DNA from 2 places in the Kurthia sp. 11kri321 genome. Region 1 is predicted to be linked to the other one. Evidence: riboswitches for the same ligand, from Rfam matches in the RefSeq annotation. Region 1 holds a riboswitch; the other holds the start of a gene.

What was found. A riboswitch is a leader RNA that binds a small molecule or an ion and turns the genes downstream of it on or off. The one in region 1 is predicted to bind cobalamin.
Region 2: it holds a riboswitch for cobalamin, as region 1 does, so the genes downstream of both, ASO14_RS10055 (GntR family transcriptional regulator) here and ASO14_RS08815 (energy-coupling factor ABC transporter permease) in region 1, are expected to answer to the same signal.

The regions. Positions count from the first base shown of each region.
Region 1 covers NZ_CP013217.1:1,697,826-1,713,319, forward strand. The annotation lists gene ASO14_RS08745 (cob(I)yrinic acid a,c-diamide adenosyltransferase) at 1-388, opposite strand, end outside; gene ASO14_RS08750 (nitroreductase family protein) at 388-948, opposite strand; gene cobA (uroporphyrinogen-III C-methyltransferase) at 926-1,702, opposite strand; gene ASO14_RS08760 (cobyrinic acid a,c-diamide synthase CobB) at 1,681-3,057, opposite strand; gene ASO14_RS08765 (cobalt-precorrin 5A hydrolase) at 3,054-4,187, opposite strand; gene cobM (precorrin-4 C(11)-methyltransferase) at 4,187-4,963, opposite strand; gene cobI (precorrin-2 C(20)-methyltransferase) at 4,963-5,661, opposite strand; gene ASO14_RS08780 (bifunctional cobalt-precorrin-7 (C(5))-methyltransferase/cobalt-precorrin-6B (C(15))-methyltransferase) at 5,663-6,868, opposite strand; gene ASO14_RS08785 (cobalt-precorrin-5B (C(1))-methyltransferase) at 6,852-7,964, opposite strand; gene ASO14_RS08790 (precorrin-8X methylmutase) at 7,964-8,659, opposite strand; gene cobK (precorrin-6A reductase) at 8,662-9,417, opposite strand; gene ASO14_RS08800 (sirohydrochlorin chelatase) at 9,414-10,325, opposite strand; gene cobJ (precorrin-3B C(17)-methyltransferase) at 10,337-11,968, opposite strand; gene ASO14_RS08810 ((2Fe-2S) ferredoxin domain-containing protein) at 11,968-12,342, opposite strand; cobalamin riboswitch at 12,499-12,679, opposite strand; cobalamin riboswitch at 12,907-13,093, shown strand; gene ASO14_RS08815 (energy-coupling factor ABC transporter permease) at 13,285-13,965, shown strand; gene ASO14_RS08820 (energy-coupling factor ABC transporter substrate-binding protein) at 13,965-14,258, shown strand; gene cbiQ (cobalt ECF transporter T component CbiQ) at 14,245-15,024, shown strand; gene ASO14_RS08830 (energy-coupling factor ABC transporter ATP-binding protein) at 15,021-15,494, shown strand, end outside.
Region 2 covers NZ_CP013217.1:1,969,419-1,984,912, forward strand. The annotation lists gene ASO14_RS10010 (DUF896 domain-containing protein) at 1-96, opposite strand, end outside; gene ASO14_RS10015 (YneB family resolvase-like protein) at 237-896, opposite strand; gene yneA (cell division suppressor protein YneA) at 896-1,198, opposite strand; gene lexA (transcriptional repressor LexA) at 1,359-2,006, shown strand; gene ASO14_RS10030 (bifunctional metallophosphatase/5'-nucleotidase) at 2,313-4,085, shown strand; gene ASO14_RS10035 (YjgB family protein) at 4,289-5,008, shown strand; gene ASO14_RS10040 (glycine betaine ABC transporter substrate-binding protein) at 5,116-5,982, opposite strand; gene ASO14_RS10045 (ABC transporter permease) at 5,993-6,844, opposite strand; gene ASO14_RS10050 (quaternary amine ABC transporter ATP-binding protein) at 6,837-8,039, opposite strand; gene ASO14_RS10055 (GntR family transcriptional regulator) at 8,241-8,879, opposite strand; cobalamin riboswitch at 9,247-9,441, opposite strand; gene ASO14_RS10060 (glutathione peroxidase) at 9,482-9,958, opposite strand; gene ASO14_RS10065 (family 20 glycosylhydrolase) at 9,990-11,081, opposite strand; gene ASO14_RS10070 (FecCD family ABC transporter permease) at 11,119-12,084, opposite strand; gene ASO14_RS10075 (FecCD family ABC transporter permease) at 12,113-13,117, opposite strand; gene ASO14_RS10080 (iron-hydroxamate ABC transporter substrate-binding protein) at 13,188-14,096, opposite strand; gene ASO14_RS10085 (ABC transporter ATP-binding protein) at 14,112-14,930, opposite strand; gene ASO14_RS10090 (hypothetical protein) at 15,065-15,494, opposite strand, start outside.

The DNA of each region.
Region 1 (15,494 bases):
GAATGGCTTCGACGACTTCTTCAAGTGGTAGTACGTCATCAATCGGAAAACGATCAATTGCGAGTGCATTATTTAATTCATCTAATACGAGTACATCAATTGTATCATCTTGTAGCTTCTCTTTTGTTAAAGCCCATGCTTTTTTCAGTGCTTCGCGATGTTCTTCTGGTGTTTTCGTCCATGTAAAACCAATGCCCATCTGCTTCATCTCAACACCCAGCTTCGCTAAAGCGAGCTTTTCGCCATATGTACGGTCTGGATTTTTAATGAATTGTAAATACGTAACGCTTAATCCACGACCAATCGCACGTAATGTCACACCTAAAGAGGCAGTTGTCTTCCCTTTGCCATCACCTGTATAGAGTAAGAATAATCCCTGTCTTGCCATTATAACCACGTCGTCTTTTCTACAGCTGGTGTGCGTTTTGTCGGTTCTGGTGTATCGCCTTCTGGATAACCAATAAAAATCGTCCCGATGATTCGTTCATCAGACGAAGCTTCAATAAATGTATGTAAACGTTCATCATGTACAAGACCGACACCACGTGTACGCCATACAAACCCAAGACCGAGTTCAGATGCCGCTAACCACATATTTTGGATGGCACAGCTTGTTGCACAAAGGTCGTCCATTGTCGCATCTGCATCGCCTTCAACAGCCTTCGATGTTACAACGATGACAACCGGTGTTGTACGCACGACTTTTAGTGAGCTTTCAACTAAATGTGGCTTCGTTGGAAAACGTTCTTCTAAGTATGTTGTTGCTAGTTGTTCATATGCTTGTTTCTTTTCTTCACCAAAAACATAAAAATGCCATGGTTCGCGCAAACGATCCGTTGGTGCATATGTTCCCACTTCAATTAATTGTTCGATTTTTTCACGTTCTACAGGTTGTGTTGTATAATTTCGAATCGCACGTCTTTCTTTAATAGACTGAATGACTGACATATTGTTGTTCCTCCTCTACCCATGCGAGTGTTTCATGTAAGCTTGCTACTTCACCAATGAGCACCATCGCTGGATTTTTAATATTTTGTTCGACTGCTTCATCTGCAATACATTCCAATGTGGATACAATCGTACGCTGTTCAGCTGTTGTACCTTTTTCGATAATGGCAACCGGTGTTGTAGCAGGTCGACCATGTTTTATTAACTGTTCGGAAATATAACGTAAATTCCCAACACCCATATAAAAAGCAAGTGTATCAATACCTGTTGCGATATGTTCCCACTGAATCGTATCTTGTCCTTTTGAATCACGCCCATGCCCTGTTATAATCGCAAAACTTGATGCCATTTCACGATGTGTCACTGAGATTCCTGCATAAGCTGGCGCTGCAATTCCCGCTGTAATACCTGGAACGACTTCATATGGAATTTGCTCTTGTCGTAGTACGAGCGCTTCCTCTGCACCACGTCCGAATACGAATGGATCACCGCCTTTTAAACGGGTCACTACTTTTCCCTCTTTCGCCTTTTCAACGAGTAATGCATGAATTTCTTCTTGAATAAAATGATGACGACCGGGTTCTTTACCACAATAAATTAATTCAGCACCTGATTTAGCATATTTCAATAACTCTTTATTCACTAATCGGTCATATGCAATGACATCTGCTTCCTGTACACATTCCAGTCCTTTTACTGTAATTAACTTTAAATCGCCAGGCCCCGCACCTACTAAATAGACTTTTCCGTACATAAGACCTTCCTTTCCGAGCATGCGCTAACAAAGCGTGCTGCTACTGCTGGATTTGACGCGAAGTGAAAATGTGTATAGCCCGCAACGATATTGTCACGTAAATAACCTTCGCCTTTTGCTTTGAATTTTCCCTTCGTATCATATGCATGGTTTTCACTTTCCCCTTCATATGTTGAATAGTGGAATTCATGTCCTTTTGCAACCATACCTTCTTTAATTAAAAAGTTATCTTTTTTACCATAGATTTCTCGGTAACCGAGCGCCACACGTTTTCCTTGCATCTTCGTACATCCTGGAATGGCACCGACCATGTCAAAACGTTCTCCGTCCAATGTTTCAATCGCTTCTGTTAAATACATAAAGCCTCCACATTCAGCAAAGGTTGGGCGTTTTAAAGCAATGAATGATTGAATGGATTGTTTTGCGCGTTCATTCTTTGAAAGTTTCTCCGCAAATTCTTCTGGGAAGCCCCCGCCAATATATAGACCATCTGCTTCTTCTGGCACTTCCTCATCTGCTAAAGGTGAAAAATAAACAAGCTTGGCTCCATTTGCCTGTAAAAGCTCTAAATTTTCTTCATAGTAAAAGTTAAATGCTGCATCTTTTGCGACTGCGATGGTACAAGTCTGTTCAGTTTGTTTTGTAAAAACAGAAGATGTTACAGCTAATGGCGCGGCCTTCGTTACATCTAATAATTGATCGAGATCAATCGTTTCTTCTACAAGCGTAGCTAATTGATCAAAATAATCTTGCATCTCACCGCGTTCTAAAGCAGGAATTAGCCCTAGATGGCGACTTGGCATATGTAAATCAGGCTGTTTCTTCATATAGCCAATGACCGGAATACGACATTCTGCTTCGATTGCTGTTTTCACAATTTGAAAATGACTTGCACTTCCCACTTGGTTCGCAATGACCGCAACAATCTTCGGTCGGTTCGATAGAAGTTGGAACCCCTTCACAATCGCAGCTGCACTTCTTGCCATCGCAGCGCAGTTCACAACGAGTATAACAGGCGATTCTGTAATCGCTGCAATGTCCGCTGTTGAACCCACGTCTGACAATGGATTTTTCCCATCGTAAAATCCCATAACACCTTCAATAATCGCGACATCACTTGATGCAGTTGCACGCATGACGATGTCTTTTACAACGTCTTCTTCAAACATGAAACTATCAATATTACGCGATGTTCTACCTGTTACAGCTTGGTGGAATGATGGGTCAATATAGTCGGGGCCACATTTAAATCCCTGTACCGTCAAACCTCTTTTTTGTAACGCTGCCATTAAACCAATCGTAAGTGTTGTTTTTCCTACACCACTATTCGTCCCTGCGATGACAAAACGATTCATTCTCTCACATCCTCATAAACAATTTCCGCAACCGAAATGGTTGTATTTCCTGATTTTTTCTTCACTAATAATAGTTCACTGTTCCCACTATAACGACGTACAGCTGGTTCACTTACTCCATAAACACCTGTATATTTAAAAACCGTATCCGAAGGTGCTGTCACTTGTTCTGCATTCAACTCGTCTTTTGAATACCACTTAAATTCCCAGTCATATTTTGACGTAACCTCATGGAAGCAAGGCTCATCTTTTTTCAATTCAAATGTCACAAGTGCCTTCACGCTTTTGATGGATAAGCCGAGTTCTTGTAATGTTTCTTGAATGACTTGCTCTACTTCTTCTGTTGATGTACCACGATTGCACCCCATACCAATGACTAATGATTTCGGACGGTAGACGACCGCATTTTCAATCAGTTCATCTGGTTGTAAGAGACGATGTGTAATTACGAGTGCTGCTTGTGGTTTTGCATCCATCGCTTCTGCAATCGTGTCATATTGTTTTAGATTCGTCGGCATCGGTGTATCATGCATCCACCAATCTTTTTCACCTGTCTCTTGTACAATCGCCACATGTTCCTCATTGACAACTGAAGCCGATACAGGTGTCAAATGTGTATCAGAATCCCACTGCCAGCCAAATTTCGCACCGAATAAATCAACTGGAATGGTCTTTTGAACATCAGATGCTGTTGTAATAATCGCATTCGCTTGTAGAGCTTCTGCTACCGTATGCGTTAAAGCATTTGCACCGCCAAGATGCCCTGATAACATGCTGATGACATTCTCACCGCGGTCATCGATGACAACGACAGCTGGATCGACCTTTTTATCGACTAACACAGGTGCAATCATGCGTACGACTGCACCGAGTGAGATAATGGTGATAATACCTTGATAATGCTTAAATAATGCTGGGAATAACATACGCACGCTACCACTAAATAATTGAACATTATGCGCGCGCTCATCACCACGTTCAAACTTACTCATATAATAGACATCTGTGTTTGGCAATGCCGCGTGTAGTTTACGACTAATCTCCACACCATGCTTAGTAATTGCGACAATCGCATACGGATGCTTCACTTCAATTGGCGCTAATACATCGTCACGTAACTCGATGACCATTACTCTGTCACCGCTTTACGGAAACCATGCGTAAATGTTTTATCATATAATTTCGAACGATAATCTTTTTCATGAATATGTGGATCTAATGCCCAACCAGCTAAAATCATTGCTTGTTTACGAATTCCGTTCGTACGCATCGCTTCATCTAAATTCACTAATGTCGTACGTACAATCTTTTGGTCTGGCCATGTTGCACGTTGTACTACTGCGATTGGCGTATCATCCGACCAACCTGCATCTTGTAATTCACGCACGATTTTCTTCGTTAATGTCGCACTTAAAAATAGTGCAATCGTACAATGGTGACTTGCTAAATCACGTAATTTTTCAAATTCAGGTACAGGAGTACGACCTTCTGCACGCGTTAAAATAAGTGTCTGTGTTAAATCAGGAATTGTTAACTCAGCTCCTACTGCTGCAGCAGACGCAAATACAGAACTCACACCCGGAATAATTTCGCATGTAATATCATGTTGCTGTAAAATCGCCATCTGTTCCATGGTTGCACCATACATCGCTGGATCTCCTGTGTGAACACGTGCCACCACTTTCCCTTCATTTACACGATCGACAATCGCTTGTACCATCTCATCTAAATGCATACCTGCTGTTTTCACAACTTCCGCTTCTGGCTTAGCCTTCGCAATTAATTCTTGATTCACTAAAGAATCTGTATACATCACAACATCAGCTGTTTGAATAATATGTAATCCTTTTACTGTTACTAAATCAGGATCTCCCGGACCTGCGCCCACAATATAAATTTTTTTCATTATTTACGCACCACCATTAATGTAAGATATTCAAGCTCGACACCATCAAGTTCAGATGTTTTCCAAATGATTTCTTCATCGGACGTTACTTTTGTGACCACATGTGCGCGGTCTAATAAGTCTAAATCACGTAACACTTGAAGCATTAAATCAATCACTTTTGCCACTTTAATAAAGACGATGGCATCATGATTTTCAATCGCGCGACGCATCGCATCGTAATCGTCGACTGCTGGAATCATCGCGATATGGTCGTCTCCTTCACCAAGTGGAATACCTAATCTTGAAGCAGAGGCATTAAATGATGAAATCCCTGGAACCATTTGAATGTCGACATCTGGATGACGTTCTTGCATCAATGTCATTAAGTGAATGAACGTACTAAAGAGCATTGGGTCGCCCTCTGTTACGAATGCTACGTCTTTTCCTTCCGCAATACGCGCATATACTTCATCAACTGCTTTATTCCATTCGCGGTCTAATGTTTCCTGATGTTTTGTCATTGGGAACACAAGCCCAAGCATCTCCTTATCCATGCCATTCACATAGACATCAACAATGCGCTGTGCGTAACTTTTTTTGCCCTTCATCTTCTTTGGATAGGCAATGACAGGTGATTCTTTCATCACACGAAAAGCTTTCACTGTAATTAATTCTGGATCTCCTGGACCTACCCCTAAGCCGAACAATGTTGCCATCTTAATTTTCCCCCTTGCTCGCTGTAATAATAAAGATTGGATTGAGTGGAACAAAACGTGTCATATCCAAAATCGGCTTACTGCGTGCGATTTGCGCTTGGATAATATGTACGTGTAGACCCAATTCTTTAAAAATCTCAACGGCCTTCGCTAAATTTTCAATTGTTGTCGCATTTAAAACGATGCGTCCACCTTCATTTAAGCGCTCTGAACAAATCGTCAATAAATCACGAATATTTCCGCCTGTACCGCCTAAAAAGACCGCATCTGGATTCGGAAATTCGTCTAAACGCTCAGGTGCTTTCCCATGAATCGCCGTCACATCTACGCGGAATTTCTTTTGATTTTCAAGGCAGTTTGCTAAATCAGGCTCATTCTTCTCAATCGCATAGACTGCTCCTTCTTTTGCAATACGCCCTGCTTCAATCGCCATCGAACCTGTGCATGTGCCAATATCCCAAATAATCGAATCTGGCTTCACATTTAATTGTTGAATGGATAACACACGAATCTCTTTTTTCGTAATCAGCCCTTTATCTGGCTTGCGCTGTGAAAATTCCTCATCTTCAATACCAAGCGGCCATACATACGGTGTTTCCTGTGCGATTAAAATGACCACATTCAGTGGCGAAAACGCTGCTTCTTTCATCTCATCTAATGTGAAATGACGACAGCGTTCCTCCACACCTTCTAAATTTTCAGCGACAAAAGCACGATATTCATGGAAGCCAAAATCAAGTAAATACTGTGCAATGGCATTCGGTGAATTTACTTCATCTGTTAAAAGCGCCACTTTCTTTTCACCATTCATCTTTTGAGCAAGACCTTTTATTGAACGACCATGCAAGCTAATCACTTTTGCATCTTGCCAGCTCGTTTGACAACGTGCAAATGCAAGTTGAACAGAACTCACATGCGGATAAATCTCTAATGGCATTTTGTTCGAAAGATATTGTCCAATTCCGTAAAAAAGAGGGTCGCCTGAAGCTAGTACGACAATGTTACCTGTAGCTGCTTGAATCTGTTCCACAACTTGTTTTAAACCGCCTTTAATGACGATTTTTTGTCCTTCATATGTATCGAAAAAGGCAAGAACACGCTCACCTGCGACTAATACATCACTTTGTTCAATCCATTCGGTTGTTTGTTGGTTTAAGGTAGCTTTTCCCCCATCACCAATCCCGATTAATTTAATCGATGCTGTCAATTTGTTCAGCCCTTCCTAATTGCTCGCCCTTCATTGAATAAATGTAGGTACTCACATTGATGTTTCCTTTCACATGTTGAATCGACGCATGACAACATGCCATGCAAAGACGATCAAAAAAGGCTTGATAGCCATGTTCTAGCATAATCTCGCCTACTTGCGAAGCCGTATTCGCATGCCTCACTTCTTCTTGTAATGCGGGCGGCACACCACTCTCTGCTGCAAGCTCTGCTAAAAACTCAAAGTTAATTGGCGCGCTTTTCGAGTGAACCATCATGACCCCTTGTGCCACTTTTGAGAATTTCCCCATCATACCGACCAGTGTCACTTGCGGAATGTCATGTATTTTACAGTGCTTCAATGCATGACCGACAAAATCACCCATCTCAATAAAACATTCTTCAGCTAAATCAGGAAAAAGCGCCATCGCATAGCGCTCACTCCGTCCACCTGTCGTTAAAATCAAATGTTTTTGTCCTGCTGCATGTGCAACACTAACAGCTTCAGCAATACTCGCCATATAAGCTGCACTTGAAAACGGTACAACTGTTCCTCTCGTTCCTAAGATGGAAATACCACCGACAATTCCCAAGCGACCATTCAATGTCTTTTTCGCCAACTCCTCACCAGCTGGAACCGAGATGACGACTTTCACACCTCGCTTCACGCCGAAATGTTCGAGTGTCTCTTTCACAACTTCCTCTAACATTTTACGCGGTACAGGATTAATCGCTGCTTCTCCAACAGGCACAGGAAGCCCTGGTTTTGTTACACGTCCTACACCGACACCACCATCTAAAACGATGGCATCACCTTCAATAAAAGATACAGTCGATTCGATCAGTGCTAAATGCGTCACATCAGGATCATCTCCTGCATCTTTAATCGTGCCACAACGAACAGCCTCTCCTTCTCGTACGGTATGCTCCATCGTAAATGTGGCATATTTTCCAACCGGTAAAAAAATCGTCACCGATTCTTGTTCTTCACCCGAAAGTAAAGCAATTAGAGCTGCTTTCGTTGTTGCAGTAGCACATGCACCCGTTGTATAACCGTGGCGCATATCTTTCGGGTCTTTTTTCTTCTTCTTTTCCATTAGTCTTGGCGATCAGCTAAAATCGAGATCGCATTTAGTGCCGCAACGGTTACCGTACTACCGCCTTTACGACCTAAATTCGTAATGAAAGGCACTTCTGTCACTTTCGATAATTCCTCTTTTGATTCAGCTGCTGATACGAAACCAACCGGCATACCAATGATTAAATCGGGCTTTGCAATTCCTTCACGAATGAGACGAATCAGTTCTAGTAATGCAGTTGGTGCGTTCCCAATCGCATAAATACCACCTTCATGTAAGCGCGCTGCTTTTTGCATCGAAATAATCGCACGCGTCGTATTATGTTCCTTCGCCATTTTCGATACATCTTCGTCTGCAATATGACAATACAAGTCGCCACCATGTTTTTGGAATCGTTTACGACCTGAACCACTTTGAATCATCTGTACATCTGCAATCACAGGTCGTCCAGCACGAATCGATTCAATGCCTGCACGAATCGCATCTGGATGAATAATGACACTTTTTCCTAATTCAAAATCGGCTGATGCATGCACGATACGACGAATAATTGACCACTCATCTTCTGAATAATCATGCGGACCATATTCTTCTAAAATCGTTTCAAAACTATATTCATAAATACGGTTCGGCTCTACTGTTAAAGGTGTGAAATCCGTATTAAAGTTGTCGGTATTAATAAATAATTCTTTTTCTTGTTGCTCATTTGTCATGATCAAATGCCTCCTATAAATTGCTCAATATCATCAAAGTTACGGAACATATTCGGATAATCCATTTTCGGACGTGCAATCAAAATCACTTCAATTCCAAGTGCTAAAGCTGTCGTGATTTTTTCATCAACCGAACCAACCTTCCCGCTCTCTTTCGTAATCATCAATGTCGTATCGTATTGTTTGTATAACGCCGTATTTAGCTCTGCTGTAAACGGTCCTTGCATCGCAATAATCTGCTTTTGCGGTAAACCAAGTGCTTCGCATTTTTCCATATTGTCAATGCGCGGTAACATGCGTGCGATTAATGTAATACTTTCTTCACCAAGTAAATGCTTCGTGAAAATTTGTAGCGTCTTACTCCCCGTCAGCAACATCACATTCCCTTTACGCTTTTTCACTTCAAGCGCTGCTTCTTCATATGTTTCAACAACTGTAATTAAGTCGCTTTCATAATCTTCAGACATCCGTTCGTAGCGACAATACGGGACACCTGCTAACTGTGCCGCTTGTTGTGCGTTTTTTGATGCTTCTTCTGCATAGGGATGACTTGCATCGACAATGATTTGATCACCGCGTGCTGTCACTTTTTCAGCCATCTCTTCTGCTGTTAAGCGCCCCACATGTGTCGCAATTCCCTCTGCTTGCAAACTCGCAGCCGCTGAATCTGTCACTACTGTTGCTAAAACATCGTGATGGTTATTCAGTCGAACAGCTAACGCACGCGCATCACTCGTTCCTGCTAGAAAAAACATTATTGATGCACTTCCTTATGTTCGTGCGCATGGTCATGACTGTGGTCGTGATGGTGATGATGGTGGTGATGCCCATGATCATGGTCGTGATGGTGATGATGGTCGACAAATTCAGATGCATTAATACGATATGTACACGTATCGCAGTTCATTTTCACATCGCCAGCTAACGCCTCTTCAATACGCTCAATCACCACTTTTTCAAGTAATGAATGGTAGCCAAAGTATTCGCATAATGTAATATCCATGTCGTATTCCGTATCATAGCGCGCTTTCCAATCGGTCATACGCTCCATTAAGATACCTGTAAATAAGAAGTACGGTAGCATATATACTTTTTTCGCACCTAATTTTTCACAACGTGCAATCCCCTCATCCACTGTTGGATAGGTCACACCCATAAACGCAGGCTCTACATTACGCACACCAATTTGCTCTGATAATAAGCGCGCAATTTTATAAACATCACTATTTGAATCTAAGTCACTACCGCCGCGTGCTACTAATAAGACCGTCGTATCTTCATCTTGTTCGTCTTTTACAAAACCACTCTCTGCTAAACGGTACTCTAAAATATCAATTAAACTTGGGTGAATGCCTAATGGACGACCATATGTAATCGATACATGTGGATACAATTCTTTCGCTTCATCAATCGCCATTGGAATATGAATTTTTGAATGCCCTGCTTGTAAAAGCATAATTGGAATCGTAATAATTTTTTCTGCGCCGCGCTCGACACACGCCTTCATTCCCTGTGCAATATTTGGACTTTCAAATTCTAAAAAACATGTTTCCACTAATAATTGTTCTGGTAATTGCGCTTCAATACGCTTTGCAAATTGACGTACTTCTTCATTTCCTGCTGGTAGACGACTACCATGACCTACGATTAATACTGCTGTTTTCATCTTCAACACTCCTAATCCCCACAAGGTGCAGGGGCAATTTTGATTTTTGGTGTGAGATCTTGATAAATAAAGTTTCCAATCTTCTTCACACGTTTAAAATATTTGAATAAGCGCTCATTCGGATGCGCATTTGCTTTGTATTCTTGAATAATCGATTCTACAAGAGGTACTAACTGTTCTTTGTCTAGTCCCTCAACTACAGGTTGACCCGGGTGCGCTGTCCGTCCGACAGGTTTTGCGCCGATAAAGACATCGAATGCACCTTTTCGGTAAACAATTCCGATATCATCCATCACTGCTTTATAACAAGCCATTCCGCAGCCATTAAAACCCATATTCAATGTTTTCGGTAAGCTCATTCCACCAAATGCCTCTTGCAGTGCATCTGCATATGGAATCGCATCGGCTTTTTCACCGTCACAGAAATCACATGCCTTCATTTTCACAACATCGCCAACCGGTGCGATTATGAGACCGACTTCTCGCAAACGATCGGTAATACGTTCAGGTGATGTGGTTGGAATACGAAGAATAAATTCATGGTCTGGCGTATATTCCATCGAACCTTTTTCACCAACTACTTCAGCCAATACAAGCATTTGCTGTGGTGTAATCTTCTTATTCGCTACGCCTGGGCTGACCGCAAACTCGAAAATTGCCTCCATCTTCTGGTGAACATATTGTTTCGGTTCAACAACGGTTCCACCAAGATAGCCAAGCGCTTCCTCTGCAAGTGCTAACGTATCTACTTCAAGCTTTTTCGGCTCCACTGTAGCAATCGCTTGTGGCGCGTATGACTTTCCTGTTTCCTGATCCATCGCCCATGGTTCTGCTTCTTTTTTCAAACGCTGATGCGGCTTTAACGGTTGTTTTTCTTCACCAAGTGTATATTTACGCTGATAACCACGCGGTGTAATCATCTTCCCGTCATACATGAATGTCGACGAATTCCCAATGACAACGGTCGTCAACATCCCAATATCGTGTTCCAACATCTCTTGTAGCGTCGTCATCTGAATTTGCTGCGTCTCACGATAAGCACTTTTCACTAGACCTACAGGCGTATCTGGATGACGATACATCAGTAAAATGCGCTGTGCTTCCGCAATTTGACGTGTACGACGACCACTTTTCGGGTTATAAAAAGCAATAACGAAGTCTGCCATCGCAGCTGCTTCAATTCGTTTTGCAATTAGATCCCATGGTGTTAAATGGTCACTCAAACTAATCGTACAAGCATCATGCATGACGGGTGCGCCTAGTAGTGATGCACATGAATTAATTGCTGAAATCCCTGGTACAATCTCAATCGGTACACCTGTTTTCTCCGTCCAACCTTGTTCAATTAACACTTCGTACACAAGCCCTGCCATACCATACACACCTGCATCGCCACTTGAAATTACGGCAACGGACTTACCTGCCTCTGCTTGTCTTACTGCTTCTTGCGCACGCGACACTTCTTCTGTCATCCCTGTACTAATTACGGCTGTCGCTGTAATTAAATCTTGAATCAAATCGACATAAGTTTTATAACCGATGACAACGTCACATGATTTTAATACCTCTACTGCACGATTCGTAATATGCTGAAAGTCTCCAGGACCGAAGCCAACGACATACAATTTTCCTTGTTGTGTCATTAAACTTCCTCCTTCACTTTTGAAATCCCCTTAATCGCTGGTGTATCTTCATTACGAACGAACGCGCCATTTTCAAATGTAATACGCGGTACAACCGTTTTTTGCTCGCCTGCAAGTTGCGCTACAAAACGTGTCGCTTCTTCTTCTGACGTAATGCTATACCAATCGCCTTTTGGATAATGCACAACAACACATGCATCTTTACAGCGCCCGTTACAACGTGTACGTGATGTATGAATCTGTTCATCCAAGTTACGTGCTGTAATTTCTGCACGAATTTTTTGTGTAATCTCTTCTCCCTCTTTACGCATGCAGCTACTACCATTACAAATTAATACGTGTGATTGCACACCATTCAAATTCCAAGTTGTCATCTCTAACATCCCCCTCGTATGTATCCGAACGATCCGCTTTTGCGCAAACAAAAAACCTCTATTCTAGGCGAATAGAGGTTGAACATCCTAAAAATTGGCATAGCGAAATAAGCGTAGCCCAACTACTAGTTTGTCCAAATCTCTTCCCACCGAAAAGTTTGTCCGATTTTAGAAGCAGGTTTCCTGACTCAAGTGTATCCGAACGCAGTCCCTTCTCAGCAATTCGCCAATGGATCTGACTGTTTCGACACTTATACAGTAGCGGGGGCTGTAATGGCATCTCACCATTTTCCCTTTTAACCTAAAAATAATAGGCACTCCTAAAATACAATCGTTATATGTAATTTCAAAATCTTGGTTATAATCATAACCATAATTTGTCTAACTTTCAAGACACTTTTCTGAAAATTCATTTTGATAGAATATTATTAAAGTTTATTTACCTTGAAAAAACACTGAAATCTCTGCATTTATCCAGTATTCTTACATAAAAAATTTTTGTTAAAAAAAATACGTATTGTCAAAATTTAGCGTTTTATGATAAGCTTTTTTAGAAATATCAAATAATTTTAACGATTCGATGGTGTAAGTTTTTGATGAACTTACTTAAAAGGGAAATCGGTGTAAATCCGATGCTGTCCCGCAACTGTGAAGCGGAGTGTATGAACGATATGCCACTGTTCAATGAACGGGAAGGTGTTGATACATGATGAGGCGAAGCCAGGAGACCTGCCACCGAAGATTGATTTCACCCTACGAGGATAGGCGTATGAAAGACAGCTTTTTTTGCTATGTCTTTTTTAACCTATTCTATATTGTAGAATAGGTTTTTTTGTGCACATTCTCAAAGAAAAAGGAGGACGTTTGAACGTGTTGAAGAAATTATTAAAGCTAGTTTATTTTTTACCCATTCTCTTAATCGTGCCAAATCGTGCGAATGCGATGCACATTATGGAAGGCTTTTTACCGATTGAGTGGGCGATTTTCTGGTGGGCCATCTCCCTACCATTTATCATTATGGGGATTCGTTCGATTCGAAAAACTGTAAAAGAACATCCTGAAACGAAGATGATGCTTGGATTATCTGGGGCTTTCGCTTTCGTATTATCCGCATTAAAAATTCCATCGGTTACAGGTAGTTGTTCACATCCAACAGGTGTCGGCTTAGGTACTGTATTATTCGGACCACTGGCGATGAGTGTTGTCGGTTCAATCGTCTTACTATTCCAAGCATTACTACTTGCACATGGCGGTCTTACAACACTTGGCGCAAATGCCTTCTCAATGGCAGTTGCTGGTCCAATTATCGCATGGTATGTATTCAAAGGCGCTCAAAAAGCAGGTTGGTCATTCTCCGTTGCTGTCTTTTTAGCCGCAATGCTTGGTGATCTCGGTACATATACAATTACATCATTCCAATTAGCACTTGCCTTCCCATCAGAAGCGGGCGGCATGCTTGCTTCATTCGCAAAATTCGCAAGTATTTTCTCATTCACACAAATTCCACTTGCGATTAGTGAAGGTTTATTAACGGTCATTGTTATGAACTTCTTACGAAAATACAATGTGGCAGAGTTACGTATGTTAAATATTTTTACGAAGAAAAAGGAGGCAGCTAAATAATGAAAAAGAACCTATTCTTCCTTTTCATCGTCATCGCCCTTGCCATCTTCCCTTTATTTATTCAAAAGGGTGCTGAATTTGGCGGTGCGGATGGTGAAGCAGAGGCAGCCATTACCGAAATCGACAAAAGCTATGAACCATGGTTCTCGAGCATTTGGGAACCACCAAGTGGCGAAATCGAAAGTTTATTATTTGCACTACAAGCGGCAATTGGTGCAGGTTTTATCGGCTACTTCTTCGGTTTAATGCGTGGTCGTACGAAAAAAGAAAAGGTTTCGCATGATTCCAATTGATCAATATGCTTATACGAATCGTTTAAGCAACGTACATCCTTTAGAGAAGATGGTATTGGCACTGAGTTTTTTGCTATTCGCTGTCATCACAAAGGATGTACTTATTTCACTCATTACGTTTTTCGTAATGAGTACTTTTATTTTATTTGCCGCTAAAATACCATTATCACTCTATTGTAAATTACTTCTTTTGCCTGGTTTCTTTTTGCTGACAAGTATTTTTTCGATTCTTATTTCATTTACAACGTCTACACTTCCTCCTCACTATTGGAGTATGTCATTTGGAAGTGTACAGCTTTTTATCGGAAAAGCGAGTGTCGATACAGCGTTTCACCTTTTTTTCTCGGTGCTCGCAAGTATTAGTTGTCTTTATTTTATTGCACTGACAACGCCGATTAGTGCTATCACATATGCGATGCGTCAATTGAAAATACCAATTATTTTTATCGAATTATGTGAACTTACTTACCGATTTATTTTTGTCTTTTTACAAAGTATGCAGGCGATTTATGAAGCCCAGCAATCCCGTCTTGGTTATCAAAAAAAGCGCCGCTGGTTCCAATCTGTCGGTTATTTAGTGACGGCCATGTTTAAAGATGTCTTTCGACGTTCAAAACAACTTCATGAGGCGATGGCTTCTCGTTGCTACAACGAAGATATTTCAAGCCATTATGTAACGTACCAAACCGAACGCAGAAACTGGCTTGGTATTGGCGTTAGTTTATGCCTACTCGGCGCAGTTTATCTAGGAGGTTTTTATTTATGATTACATTTGACCATGTATCGTACCAATATCCTGACGGTACAATCGCATTATACGACCTATCATTCACGTTACCGCAAGGAAAAAAAATTGCACTGCTTGGCAATAATGGTGCGGGAAAATCGACACTATTTAAACATCTGAATGGCTTATTTCAACCAACGACAGGTACGATTTTCATGGAAGATACGCCGTATCAATACAACCGAAAAGGACTTCAAGCATTACGTGGACAAGTCGGGATTGTCTTCCAAGATCCAGACGCACAGCTCTTCTCTGGAACGGTTGAACAAGACATCGCATTTGGCCCAACCAACCTCGGCTGGTCTTCTGACAAAATACATGCACAGGTTGAACACGTAATTACGCAACTTGAACTCGAATCATTACGAAAAAAGCCCATTCACTTTTTAAGTTTGGGACAGAAAAAACGCGTGGCGATTGCAGGTGTTCTCGCAATGGAACCACATATT
Region 2 (15,494 bases), 270 kb from region 1:
TGCCGTCTGTTCTTTTGCTTCTTCAACAGTTAATGTACCTGCTTTTTTCTTTTTTGATAATTCACTAATACGCGCTAGTTTTTCTTTTGATAGCATAATTTTCATCCTTTCGACCTAGTCACTACATTAAAGGTATGAAAAATACAGCAATTTAGCAAGTATTCAGCTCAAAAATCCTGAAAAAAGCTTAAAAATAACGATTTAAAGACTTAAAAAGACATTTTAAAGAAAAAATTCTATTGATTTTGTTGTTCTTGCACATACTCTGTATAACGACGATGCACAGTTGCTTTACTCACATGAAAACCGGCAATCTTTAACGTAGCAGCTATTTCTTCATAAGTAAGCCCTTTTTTTCTTAATGCAACAATCTGGTCAAGTGGCACATCAATTCTTTCGCGTCCTTCTGGATTACCACGATTACTAATATTTAATTCTGGACGATAGCCATTTTCAACAGCACGACGCATCCCTCGTTTGATTTTTGCATTATGTATTTTGCGTTGGTACTCCTCTACAATTGCTAAAATCTCCAGTAACATCGAATCCATATCGTTTAATTTCATTTCACCATCTGATGACATAGAATAAATCGTTGTATCGTATTTTTGTAAAAGATGTAAAACAGCCATTCGACCATTCCCACGTCCAATACGTGTCTCATCTTGAATAAATAGAGCAGATTGCGGATATTGTTTTAAGAAATCTAACAATTCTAATAATCCTTCACGCTCAATATCATAACCACTATGGCGGTCTTCAAAAATACAATCTAATGTGTACCCTTTTTCTTTAGCATAGGCAGTTAATTCAATTCTTTGTCTCTCTAAAGACTGGTCTTGTGTTTCTTTTTCTGTACTTACGCGACAGTAAGCCACAGCTTTTTTTGATTTCATTATTGATCACTCGCTAATTCTATTTGTTGTAATTCATGATTGGTAATCGGTACGGTTAATTTCTCTCCCGCCATAATTTGCCCATCAACTAAATTGTTTTCATTAATAACTTGGTTCATCCATTTTTGTGGTTTCATATCTCCGCTATATTTTTGAGCTAAAGACCATAATGTATCACCTTCTGTAATTCGAATTTCAGTTACATGCGTCTTCGCTATTGTATCACGCACAACATTACCAACAAACAATAATACAACTACCGAAAAACAAATCACCATCACATTATTTTTGATCCACTTCATCTGAATTTCCCCTTCCAACTTTTTACTAGAATGTTTGTTCCCATCATAAACTCGAACACTTGTTTTTGTCAACGGTTTTTTCAGAACAATTGTTTGCATTTGATTTTCTACGATGTTATACTCAAAATACAAAATATAGTAGGAAGTTGAGGTGAAGGTTGTGAATACTGCATTGAAAAAAACAAAACTTTCAAAGCGTCAAGAAGCGATTTTAAATTTTATTAAAGATGAGGTACAAAGTAAGGGTTATCCGCCTTCTGTGCGTGAGATTGGATTGGCTGTTGGATTAGCTTCCAGTTCAACTGTACATGGGCATTTAGAACGTTTAGAAAGTAAGGGTTATATCCGTCGTGATAAAACGAAACCTCGTGCAATTGAAATTTTAAATCCCTTTGAATCGACTACGGCTACAAAACAAGGTGTGATGCATGTTCCACTTCTTGGTAAAGTAACAGCAGGTATGCCCATCACAGCAATTGAAAATATTGAAGAGTACTTCCCAATTCCACATACATATGGTACATCTGATGACCATATTTTTATGCTAGAAATTATGGGTGAGTCGATGATTGAAGCAGGTATTCTAGATGGCGACTATGTCATTGTGAAACAACAGTCTTCTGCAAATAACGGTGAGATCGTTGTGGCAATGACTGAAGACGACGAAGCAACGGTAAAACGTTTCTATAAAGAAGACGGCTATTTCCGTTTGCAACCTGAGAATTCTTCAATGGAACCAATTATTGTTCAAAATGTATCGATTTTAGGTAAAGTAGTCGGGCTATACAGAAATATTCATTCATTTTAAATACATTTCAACTAGTAAAGGATGTGTTTTTCCACATTCATTACTAGTTTTTTTATTTTGTTTAAATTTATTTTTTTACTATAGACTTCTTAATTAATCACTTGCTAGTAGATGTTCAAATGACTAACGTCTAATGTCTGACTTATTACTTTTAGATTATTTTCAATTTATACTTATTGTATTTTTATGACAATATCTAAATAATCTTTATTTTCTGTTAAATAGAATAATTCAATAATATATTGCTATTTCAGGATGTAATTCTTATATTTAGGAGGAAACAATTCTATTTTAAGGGGTGGCGAAATGATGTTTAAATCGAAGATTATTACTTCATTAAGCGTTGCTGCATTACTAACTGCCGTACCATTTTCTTTCGGTGCAGGAATCAATGCAACAGCTAAAACAACAAGTAAAAAAGTAGTAGAGAAAAAAATCCCTGTACAACTTTTAAGTATGAACGACTTACATGGTTATATTGACGGGAATAACAAAAAAGATAGTGTAGGTACGCCAGTCGGTGGGATGGCTTCTTTAGCGTATAACTTTGAGCAAGAAAAAGCTGCTTTTGCAAAAGCAAATAAGTTGAAATCAACAACTTCTAATTCACTTTCAATTCATGCTGGTGATACAGTAGGTGGCTCTCCTGCTATCTCAAGTCTTTTACAAGATGAACCAACAATGAATATTTTAAATGCAATGAATTTCTCGATTGGGGCACTTGGAAACCATGAATTCGATGAAGGTTTAGACGAATTCCAACGTATTTGGAAAGGTAAAAAACCCATCAAAGGTGTAACACAAAACTATGAATTCGTAAAAGATTATAAACAAACAACTTCTAAAATGGAGATTCTTTCAGCAAATGTAGTTGATAAAAAGACAAAAAAATTAGTTAAAGGCTTCAAACCTTATACAGTTAAAACAATCGGCGGTGTAAAAGTCGGCTTCATCGGCATTGTAACACCACGTATTAAAGAAGTCGTTTTAGCACAACATACAAAAGATATTGATGTAGTGGACCCTGGTCAAGCTGTTGCAAAATATACAAAAGAATTACGTAAACAAGGCGTAAAAGCAATCGCCGTTGTCGCTCACTCGTCTGTCGAAGTCGATAAAGAAGCAAATTCTTCTATTGAAACACAAGAAAATTCACGTTTAACAGGCGATGTAATTGATATGTTAAAAACAGCAAACAAACTTGATCCATCGAACTCAATTGATGTTGTTTTTGCTGGTCATAATCATGGCTATGCTAACGGAACGTACAAAGGTGTTCGTGTAGTTGAAGCCTATAACTATGCATCTGCTTATTCAGTTGTAACAGGTACACTAAGTTCAAAAACAAAAGACTTTATGAAGACACCAGCAGCTAAAATTAAATATAACTACACACAAACAGAAACAACAATTATGAAAAATAAAGTATCTAAAAAAGTAAATGGTATTATTCAAGAAGCAAAAGGTATTGTTGGGAAAGTGATGGACCAACCAATCGCAAATATGAATGCAGCAAAAATCTCACGTGAACGTGTAGCCTACCCACTAGGCGGCTCACCTGTAGGGAATCTTGTAACAGATGGACAGTTAGCATTTGCAAAAGCAAAAGATGCTTCAGTTGACTTTGCTTTCACAAACTCTGGTGGCGTTCGCTCTGACTTAGATGCAACTGCTTCTGGCGATTCATTTGTAATTTCACGTGGCGCTGCACAAGGCGTTCAACCTTTCGGTAACATTTTAAAAATCGTTGAATTAACAGGCGCTCAAGTTAAATCTGCAATTAATAATCAATTTACAGGTGGATATGGTTTAGAAGTTTCTGGTTTAACATACACATATAAAGATAAAGCAGTAGTTGATGTATTCGTAAATGGCGAAAAGATTGATGAAGCGAAAACATATAAAGCAGTAATCAATGACTTCTTAGTAGGTGGCGGTGACCAATTCCCTACATTTAAAGAAGCAAAAGTAATTGATGATCTTGGTTTAGATACAGATGCATTCATTCAATATATTACAAACTTAAAAACAGTAGATGCTTCTTCTGTTGTAGAACCTCGTTTAAAAGAAGTACAATAAATTTTAAAACCCGAAATTGCGCCATATATTGCAATTTCGGGTTTTATACTTTGACCATTCTATCTCTTTATTTTATGAATATAACAAAAAGATAACAAATATTGAAACTTCTTAACAATTTTTGCTGCTATTTGTAGTAGTTGTATTCTTTTTATTTGGTATAATTTAATAGAGAATATAAACGATTAAAAGGAGGAGATTCGATGAAAACTTATACAAAACTAGCTAGTTTACTTGCAGCTTCTTCACTGCTACTTGTTGCTTGCGGAGAGCCAGAAGCAACTCCTGAAAAGGAAGTGCCGAAAACACAGGCAGCTGAAAACACGACAGCGAAAACAGAAGATGTACAAGCAGAAGATGTACAAACAGAAGATGTACAAACAGAGGCTAGTAAAAAAGAAGACACTACTGTAACATCTACTTCTTCTAAAAAAATCGAAACAAAATCAAAAGACACGGTAAAACCTATCTTACGTGATTTTTTACAAAACCAATTCAAAACAGCGAAAAATGGTATGACAGAAGGTGTTCCATTTGAGAGTGGAAAATCGGTTTATGAAGACATTACAAAGAAATGGGGAAAACCCGCTACAACATTCTCTAATAATACGAATTATATTGAATATAAAAAGAAAGGAAAAGTAACCTATGCTTTTGCCATTGGGCGCGGAGATCGTGTTTATGATGTGCGTACTTTCGTAGCACCTGACAGTTCATTTAAACTATCGGATATTACATTTTCAGATATTATAGCTATTGGTGGTAAGCCCTCATCAACAACCTATAATGGTAAAGATACGATTTTAAATTATAAAGTCGGAAAAAATACGCTGAAATTTGTTGGTCCAACAAAAACAAAAAAATTAGATCATATTTCCATATTTAATCAACGTGCTTCAGAGCCAATGGGCGGACGTGGTTAATTGATTAAAAACGAGGTCTTACCGTGCGTAGACCTCGTTTTTTAATGTAAAAAATCCTATGCGTGAACTTTCATATGTTCACTACATAGGATTTATTTATTACACGATTATTTTGTCCACTCTGCTACTTTTGTTTGGTTTTCTTTAATCCAAGTTTTTGCAGCTTGTTCTGGTGGTGTACCATCATGAATATCTAACATAACTGATTCGATATCATCTGTTGTCCAGTTAAAGTTTTTCAAAATTTTATAAGCATCTGGTGATTTCTCTTTTAGCTTTTTAGAAGCGAATGTATGAATTTGTTCTTCGCCACCATATACTTTTTTCGTATCTTTTAAGAATTTTAAATCATATTTTTGGAACATCCAGTGTGGTGCCCATCCTGTAATAACGATATCTTCTTTCTTCTTGATAGCTTGACCAAGTGCTACAGTCATCGCACCTGAAGAAGATTGTTTTAGTTTCCAATCACTTAAGTTTTTATAATCTTTTAAAGCCTTTTCTGTAGCACCCATGATGCCTGCTCCTGGCTCAATACCTGTGATTTCTTTTTTCGCTTGGTCTTTTAAATCTTCAATTGAATCAACCTTCATATAATCTGGTACAACTAAACCAATTTTAGCACCTTTTAAGTTAACACCTAAATCCTCTACTTGGTCTTTATACTTATCATATTGCGCACCATGTGTATGTGGTAGCCATCCAGCTACCATTGCATCTGCTTTGTTATTTGCGACAGCTTCCCACATCACTGCATTATCAAGTGAAGTTGTTTTGACTTTAATGCCTTCTTCTTTTAAAACTTCAGCAATAACATTTGTTGAAGCTACTTCTGTATCCCATTCTACATATGCAAGTTCAACAGTTGGATCTGACTTATCTGAACTTGAAGAGTTACCGCATCCAGCAAGGACTGCTGATAGACCAAGACCTAAAGCTAGTCCTGCTGCTTTCATTGTTTTTGAAAATTTCATCTAATTCACCCTACCCTTTTTTAGTATTGAAACTTTGTGTTAAACGATCAATTAAGATTGCAAAAATAACAAGTGCTAAACCAGCTACAAAACCTGGTCCAACGTCTGCTCTTTGTACAGCTGTTAATACTTTTTGACCTAAACCTTCTGCACCAATCATCGATGCAATAACAACCATTGATAGCGATAGCATAACCGTTTGGTTTACACCAGCCATAATTGTTGATTTTGCTAATGGTAGTTCTACGTTGAATAATTTCTGTGGTCCTGTACTACCGAAAGATTCTGATGCCTCAATTAATTCTTTTGGTACTTGCTGAATCCCTAAATTCGTAAAACGAATCGTTGGTGGGATTGAGAAAATAATGGAAGCAAACACCCCTGGTACTAAACCAATACCGAAGAATGCAACAGCTGGAATTAAGTACACAAAACCTGGCATTGTTTGCATGAAGTCTAAAACCGGCTTCATAATACTTTCAAATACTCTACTTTTTGACATACAAATACCAACAGGAATCCCGATAATAATCGAAATTAAACTCGCAAATAGTACAAGCGTGACCGTATTCATTAAGTCACTCCATAATCCTTGGTTATAAATAAACAGTAAACCAAGTACTGCGAAAATCGTTAAACCGAGTTTTTTCTTCGTTGCAAAAAATGCTAATACTGCAACTAATAAAATAAATACAATTGCTGGAACCATAAGTAAGAAATCTGTAACGGCAAGCATCATGCTTTCTGTATTCTCTTGAATTGCATCAAAGAAACCTTGTCCGTGTTCCGTAATATAATCCATTGCATTATTCGTCCATTTTGCAAGTGGCATCATCGGAATTTGATCGAGTAAATTATTCATGTGCCGTCACCTCCGCAGATGTTTCTTTTGCGAGAGCTTCAATCACTACACCGCGAATAAGAACCCCAACTAGCTGATCATTTTTCATAACAGCTACTGGTGTTTTTGAGTCTGAAATAATTGGCAACACTTCTTCTAATAGTAAATCGTGTGGCACTGTTAAAATATCTTGTTGTACACAATTGATTAAATTTGTTTGGCCTTCTTTTGCACAACGTAATGCGTCGTCTGCAGTTATGTAGCCAACTAATTGTTTTGGCGGTGTCACTGCTAATACCATACTCACTTGTTCATCTTTCATACGTTTTAATGCCATTTTTGGTCCATCATGTGCCGGATTAATCGTTACTGGTTTCACCATGATGTTTTCAGCTGTTAATACTTTAGAACGGTCGATGTCTTCAATGAAGCTACTTACATATTCATCAGCTGGATTTGTTAGAATTTCTTCACCCGTACCGATTTGAATGATTTGTCCATCTTTCATAATGGCGATTCGGTCACCAATGCGTAGTGCTTCATTCAAATCATGCGTAATAAAGATAATTGTCTTCTTCATATTTTGTTGAAGTTCTAACAACTCATCTTGCATCTCTTTCCGTATTAAAGGGTCGAGGGCTGAAAAGGCTTCATCCATTAGAACAATTTCGGCATCGTTTGCGAGTGCCCGTGCAAGACCTACACGTTGCTGCATACCACCGGATAATTGCTTTGGATATTGATCTTTGAAATCAATGAGTCCCGCGTTCTCAAGTGCTTTTTCAGCTTTGACTTTACGCTCTTCCTTTGGAACCCCTCGAACCTTTAATCCATATTCGGTATTTTTTAAAATCGTTTGATGTGGGAATAACCCAAAATTCTGAAAGACCATATTAATTGAATTTCTTCGCACTTGTCGTAATTGTGTTTTATTCATTTTCGATACATCTGCATCGTTAATGTAAATTTGCCCTGTTGTTGGTTCGATTAAACGATTAAGTAATCGTACAAGTGTTGATTTACCACTACCTGATAAACCCATAATAACGAAGATTTCACCTTCTTTTACTTCAAAGCTTGCATCATAAACACCAACAGTTGCACCTGTTTCTTTTAAAATAGTTGATTTACTTTTTCCCTTCTTTACAAGCTCTTCTGCTTGTGTAATTTTTTTTCCGAAAATTTTACTTACGTTTTCCACTCTTATTTTAGCCAAGAGCTACACCTCAATTCGTTGCGATATCAGTTTGTTACAAAATAAGTAACAACTTAACCCTAACAAAAAGTTGTTACTTATGTCAAATGTAAGCATCAAAATGCCATGTTTCCCCTGGGAGAAACATGGCATTTCCTATCATTATTTTATGTTTATGAATCCTTGTCACAACAAGGTTTATATACCTTTTAAAAAGTCGATTTATCCTTTGTATAAAAAATTTTTTACAATATCGAAAGATGCTTCATTTCCAATAAAGTATAGTACATCATTTTCTTTAATTGATGCATATGGTCCAGGTGATAATAAAATCGTTTCACCGCGACGAATCCCGACAATTGTAGCTGTCGTATTTTGCCAGAAATTTAATTCTTGAATGGTCATATCTAAATACAGGCATTCCGATGTTACAGTCACGTTGAATGGTGCAAATGGATTGAGCGAATGAAAACGATTTGTTCGCGACACTAACTCTTGTGACAGTTGTTCCAAGCGCTCTAATTCTTCTTTTTGTTTGGCGATGGATTGAAAGACATCATGCTGAATTTCATTGACTGATTGCACATCTTTTAATTGATGTACAAATTTTGCAGCTTCTTCATAAGACTTGATGAAGACGCCACTCCCCTTTGTAGCTTGAACGATTCCTAAATCTTGTAGTACTGCAATGGCACGGCGCGCCGTTTCAGATGAAACACCATATTTACTCGCTAATGAGGAACGTGCATATAGCTTTTGCCCAACCTCATATTCTCGATCTACAATCTTAGAGGCAAGGTCAGCCGCAATAATTTGATAACGCGCCTGCTTTATTTTTGTTTTTTTCTCATGTTCGGTCATTTACCGAAACCTCACTCTCCATCTCAAAATATATAGTCCATATAGTAGCACTAAATACATTGCTTTTCTATATCTTTACAAATAATTTATACATTTTTAAAGTAAACGAAACATTTTACTGTATTAAAAAGAAGGAATCACGTATAAACACGCAATTCCTTCTTCTCTAGAGTTTAGTTCTGTTAGGTCCCGTAACGAAACAAATTTTGTATTATACTATTCGGAAGTTGGGGAGTTCTAAATAGTCGTATTGAATCATTGAATGGGAATCGTAACGAGAGCACAAAAAACAGCTTCCCCCACAGGAAAGCTGTCATCTACTAAAAACATAAGTAGCTAACATCAACCTATCCTCGTAGGTAAATAAAGATGCACAGTAGAATTGGCAGGTCTCCTGGCTCATGGTCACTGTGTAACAGCCCCTTCCCATCTATTTAAAGACAGTGGATATGCTTACTACACTCACATTTACAGTTGCGGGACAGCGCTGGAGTCACACCAGCTTCCCTTTTAAGCGAGGCGAATTCAAGGATTCCCTCACACCAATTCAAGCACTATTGATTTACAATTTATATATTATCTTAAAATGTCTAAATTGTCAATCAAATTTCTAAATATTTGACAATATCTTCCTCAAACTGACTTGGCTTATCTTTCGATGCATAGCGCGCCACGACATGACCGTCGCGATCTACAAGGAACTTTGTGAAATTCCACTTAATGCTACTACCTAAAAACCCTTTTGAATGTTCTTTTAAATACGTGAATAATGGATGCTCATCTTTACCATTTACATGAACTAATTCATGCATCGGGAACGTAACACCATATTGTAAACGACACTGTTCTGCTGCCGCTTCACCTGAATCTAATTCTTGCTTGAACTGATTTGATGGGAAGCCGAGTACGACTAATCCTTTGTCTTTATACTTTTGATACAATTCTTCGAGTTCTTTGAATTGCGGTGTAAAACCACATTTTGATGCTGTATTCACAATCAATAATACTTTTCCTTCGTACTCTTTCATTGAATACGTTTTTCCATCTTCTAATGTAACGTCTAAATCATAAATAGACATCGAAACACCCCTCAAAAATAATGTATTACTACTACTTTACCTTTTTCATCATTATCGGAAACAATTCTTTTGTATAGTTGTAAACTTGGTCGGCTGTATATTTCTTTGAACCCTCTCCCCATATAGAGATGGCTGCACCAGAAATTTTTGACGTAGTTTGCTGATGAGATGAATTCCATCTCCCTAACGTCCAGTTCTTTTTAATATCTCGTTTCATATACTGCAGATCCGAACGAATTGAACCTTTTGATGTAAAATCTACATATAAGTAGTAATCATTATAATTATACACTGTGTGTCCTGCTTTTATTAACTGTGGCGCACTGGGACGAACTTTTTCACGATACTTCTTTTCAGTTGTACTTTCGGGTTCACCCGTCCAACTCCAAAATGTAATCGCAATCGTTTGATTTAACTTTTTTAAATCTGCCTTCAATAAAGAATCATTCCAAATCCATGTACGCACATGCTTCTTTTGCAAATAACGATTCATTTGATTGAAGTAATGGATGTATTTCACATGATCTTCTTCATCATAGGCAATCTCGTCTCCACCAATATGCATCGTTTTTGTTTTCGGTAAAGCTTGTAAAACTTCACGATATAATGCTTGTACGAATCTTATACTCGACTGATTCGGTGCAATTTGATTCCACTCATCACGCACCAACTTTTTCGCTGCCTTCGGATTCGCTTTTTCATACAGTTTTAAAATAGCTCCCATATGACTAGGTGTATCAATCTCGGGGATTAATTCAATCTTCTTCTTCGCCGCATACGCTTCTAAAGAGCGCATCTGCTTCATCGATAAAAAGGTTTGCTTCGTTAATGGATTGCGATAGAGTCCGTCTTTTTGCTGCCATGATTTCTTTGCTGGCTGTCCTAAAAGTCGACTCTCTAATGCATAGTTTTCATCATCGGTTAAATGAAGATGTACATAGTTCCCGCCTGATTTTTTCACATCATCTATATATTTTTTTAAGACATCAACTGTATAAGATCGACGCGCTACGTCTAAATTCATACCGTATTTTTGCTCCTGCGCCTGTGCTACATTTTGTTCACTACACCCTGTTAAGCCTATAAGCATACAAATAGATAAACCAAATAGCCACTTTTTCATAAAAATCCTCCTGATGTTTCCTTACTTCTACTATCTATTATACTTGTTTTTTTAATAAATATAAGAAGTATGGTGCACCAATAATAGCGACAACAATCCCAACTGGAATACTCGATTCTGTTAAAATCGAGCGACCAATCGCATCTGCCACTAATAAGAGAATCGGGCCAATGACAATCGTCATCGGTAAAAAACGTTGATGGCGTGGTCCAACAAGTGAACGGGCAATATGAGGGGCCATTAAACCGATAAAGCCAATTCCGCCTGTCACAGATACTGCAGCTGCTGCTAGACCAACTGCTAATAATAAGAAGTACATACGCTGTTTGTTCAATGAAGCACCTAATCCTACTGCCATCGGCTCACTTAGCCCTAAAATGTTCAAATGGTTCGAACGCATTATAGTAAATGGAACGAGAATGAGTACCCATGGAAGTAGAGCCCATACAAACGGCCAATCGGCTCCCCAAACATTCCCTGCTAACCACCCTGCAATAAAGTCGACATCTGAGCGATTTGCTGAAGAAATCAGCATGACCATGATGCCCGATAAAGCCGCTGCAAATCCAACACCGACAAGAATTAATCGGAATGGTTGAATCCCACGATTTCGTTCATAAGAAAAACTATAGATGAGGAGAGCTGTTATAATCGCACTGACAAACCCAACAATCGGTAATGCATATGAAAAATTCGTTAGCTCTCCTTTTGCAAATAAGTAAAGTACCGTAATTCCAACACCTGCACCTGCATTAATCCCGATAATCCCAGGGTCTGCTAGGTCGTTCTTTGTCAATGTTTGAAGTACTGCACCAGCCACTGCTAACGCAACACCTGCTAAAATTAAAATTAAAATACGTGGTAAACGAATAGAGAATAAAATAAATTCATCTGACACTTCACCGTAACCGAAGAATGTAGCAATCACACTTCGAAAACCCATTGAAGAATAACCAACAGATAACCCTAAAAAAGCACAACAAATAACTAAAAAGACACCCATCGCTAAATAAAATGTATACGTACTCTTTTTAAGCAAAGAAACGTCCTCCCCTCTTCACTAAAATTAAGAAGAATGGTAGACCAATCACAGCAACGAGTGCCACAACAGGTGTTTCATATGGTGCATTCATCGTGCGTCCAATCAAATCAACGATGACCATAAACATACCGCCTACAATCATCGACATTGGAATAACTGCTCGGTAATCACCACCAACGAATGTACGAACAATATGCGGAATCATTAAACCGACGAAGGCTAAGTTACCGATTAACGCAACCGCACTCCCTGCTAGTAACACGACAATGATGAACATAATCGTCTTAATTTGCATCGTTTTTTGTCCAAGTCCTACAGCTAGTTCTTCATTTAAACTTAGAATCGTTAGTTGTCGACTAATAAGAATACTACCGATTAATGCAATGATGATAAGTGGCATAACGATATAAGCACTCCATGTAATACCTTGTAAACCACCTGATGTCCACATCGAAACATTCTTTGAAATTTTGAATAATAGACCTGTACCATCTGCTACTGCTTGTAAAAACATCGAAACAGCAGCCCCTGCTAATACTAATTTTAAAGGAGACATTCCTTTTCTACTTGTGGCACTAATACCGTACACAATCCCCATACCAACAGCAGCGCCGATTAAACAGGCAATAACAGAACCCATATAATCGAGTTTTGGAACAAGAACGAGACCAATGGCTAATGCGGCATTTGCTCCTGAAGTAAGCCCCAGTAAACCTGGGTCTGCTAATGGATTACGTGTTACACCTTGCATAATTGCACCTGCTACTGCTAAAGCCGCCCCTACAAAGACTGCTGCAACCACACGAGGGAATCGTATTTCTCGTAAAATATCAATTTTCTCGCCACCCTCACTCGACCAAATTGCATGCCATACATCTTGAAGTGGTATGACGGCCGCTCCGAGTGAAATCGCAAAAAATATAGTAATGAGTAAGAGTACGAAGGCGATAAGCAATTGGAGCCAAAGTGACCATGATCGAAATAATTTCAGCATATTTTCCTCCGTCCTTTCTATGTAAAAAAGGTTACCCAGCTATGGATAACCTCTTTTTATTATCATCATTTTACTTTCCTAAAAATGACTTTTTAAAGAAATCTAATTGGAAATCAAGTGTCATCATGTCATTGAAATAAAATTCATTTGCATTGACACGGAATACGCGATTATTTTTAACGGCTGGAATTTCTTTATAGTATTTTGTTTTTGTGAATGCTGGATCTTGATCACCGAATACAGATAAAATCATGTAATCGCCTGCATATTTTTTTAATACTTCACTTGATACAGCATAATACCCCTGTTTTAAAGCATCTTTTTTAACAGCTTCTGGCATGTTTAATTTCATTGCTTGATATAAAATTTCTGTACCACGTCCCCAGTTATTACCGTAAACGTAGATTTCTTTACCGAATGATTCGATGACCGATACTGTAGCATCTTCACCAATTTTTGCTTTAATTTCTTTTCCAGTATCTGCTGCACGTGTTTTAAAGTCATCCACCCATGCTTGTGCTTCTTTTTCTTTATTGACTACTTTACCGATTTCTACAGCTTGTTGTAAATAATCGTATGCATTATATGTGAATAATACAGTTGGCGCGATTTTTTCGATTTTCTCTTTATTTTTAACTGTATCATATCCGATGATTAAGTCTGGTTTTAATTCTGCAATTTTTTCAACGTCCTCATCGGAAATTAATTTCGCATCTTTTAAAGCATCTTTAAATTGTGGGTTATCCATTGACCACTGATCTGCTCCTACAACTGGAATACCTAATTTAATTAAATCACCTGTATAGCCTGCTAGAACTACTACACGCTTCGGATTTTTTGGTACCTTAATATCACCATTTACAGCTTTATACGTGAATGTACCTGAATCTTCTTTTTTATCTTTTGTTTCTTCTTTTCCACCACATGCAGCTAATGCTAAAACCATTAATGCAATGAATGCAATTATTAATTTTTTCATAAATAAGCTCCTTTTTTATCGTTGAATAGATGGGATTTTTTCGTCCACTGTCGTTTCAATTAGATTATAAGTGACACACATTGGCTTTTTCGTACGTGGATCTTCACCAATAACAGCATCAATTTGGAATACACGCTCTAATGTATCGTGCGTCATGACTTCTTCAGGCGTTCCTTCTTTGATTAAGTGCCCTTGATTCAAAGCAATCATATAATCTGAAAAGCGTGCAGCTTGATTGAGATCATGTAATACCATGACGATTGTACGTCCTTCTTTTTCATTTAATTCCTGAAGCAATTCAAGTACTTCTAACTGATGTGCCATATCTAAGTAGGTAGTTGGCTCATCTAAAAAGATGATGTCGGTTTCTTGTGCGAGTGCCATCGCAATCCATACACGTTGTCTTTGCCCACCAGAGAGTGCGTCCACAGTCTGTTTTCGAAACATCGCTGTATTAGTTGCTTGAAGTGCCCATTCAATCACGCTACGATCTTTTTCTGTTAGATTTCCAAATCCTTTTTGATATGGATAACGTCCATAGGATACGAGCTCTTCAACTAATAATCCGCTAGCACTTTCAGGACTTTGCGGTAAAATCGCTAATTCTTGCGCTAGCTTTTTTGTATTCGTCTTTTGAATATTTTCACCGTCTAAAATCACTGCACCAGATTGATAGGGGATGATACGTGTAATCGCTTTTAAAAGGGTTGACTTTCCGCAACCATTGGCACCAATAATTGTGGTTACTTTTCCATCTGGAATCGTAATCGTTAAATCATGAACGATTGTTTTTTCGTCATACCCCACACGAATTTGATTTACTTGTAATCGCATATGTGCGCCTCCTTTCAAATGAGAATGATAATCATTACTGCTTTATTATAGATTATCTTAGTTGATTGTCAATTGCTATTTTTAAAAAATAAAAGGAGTATTGAACAGATACATTCAATATCTCCTTCTCCTCCTTATAATTGGATGGATTTTTCCGTTATATACCCTTTGTATGATTTTCCATTTTTATAATATGTTACATGATAAAATGTTCGCATTCCTAATGTGCGTGCTTGTATAATGGATAACCGTGTTCCGTATGGAATGATATGAATGGTTTTTGATTTTTTTGTAATACCTGCTTTCAATGCAGTTTTAGAATTTTTAATAATTCCATACTCTAATGAAAATGTATTTGCGCGTATATACTTAGTTGGAATATAGGCTGTACTCTTTTTTCCATTTAGTGTTTTTGAAAAATGGATTTTTGCCCATTTCGTATTGACATAGTGTGTTATTTTTAAAACATTCGGTGTATAGACTCCTTTTTTATTTGTAAAACTATCTGGGATAGTTCCTAACTTTTTACCATTCATTTTTTTATAGTAAGGAGTTGGTTGATCG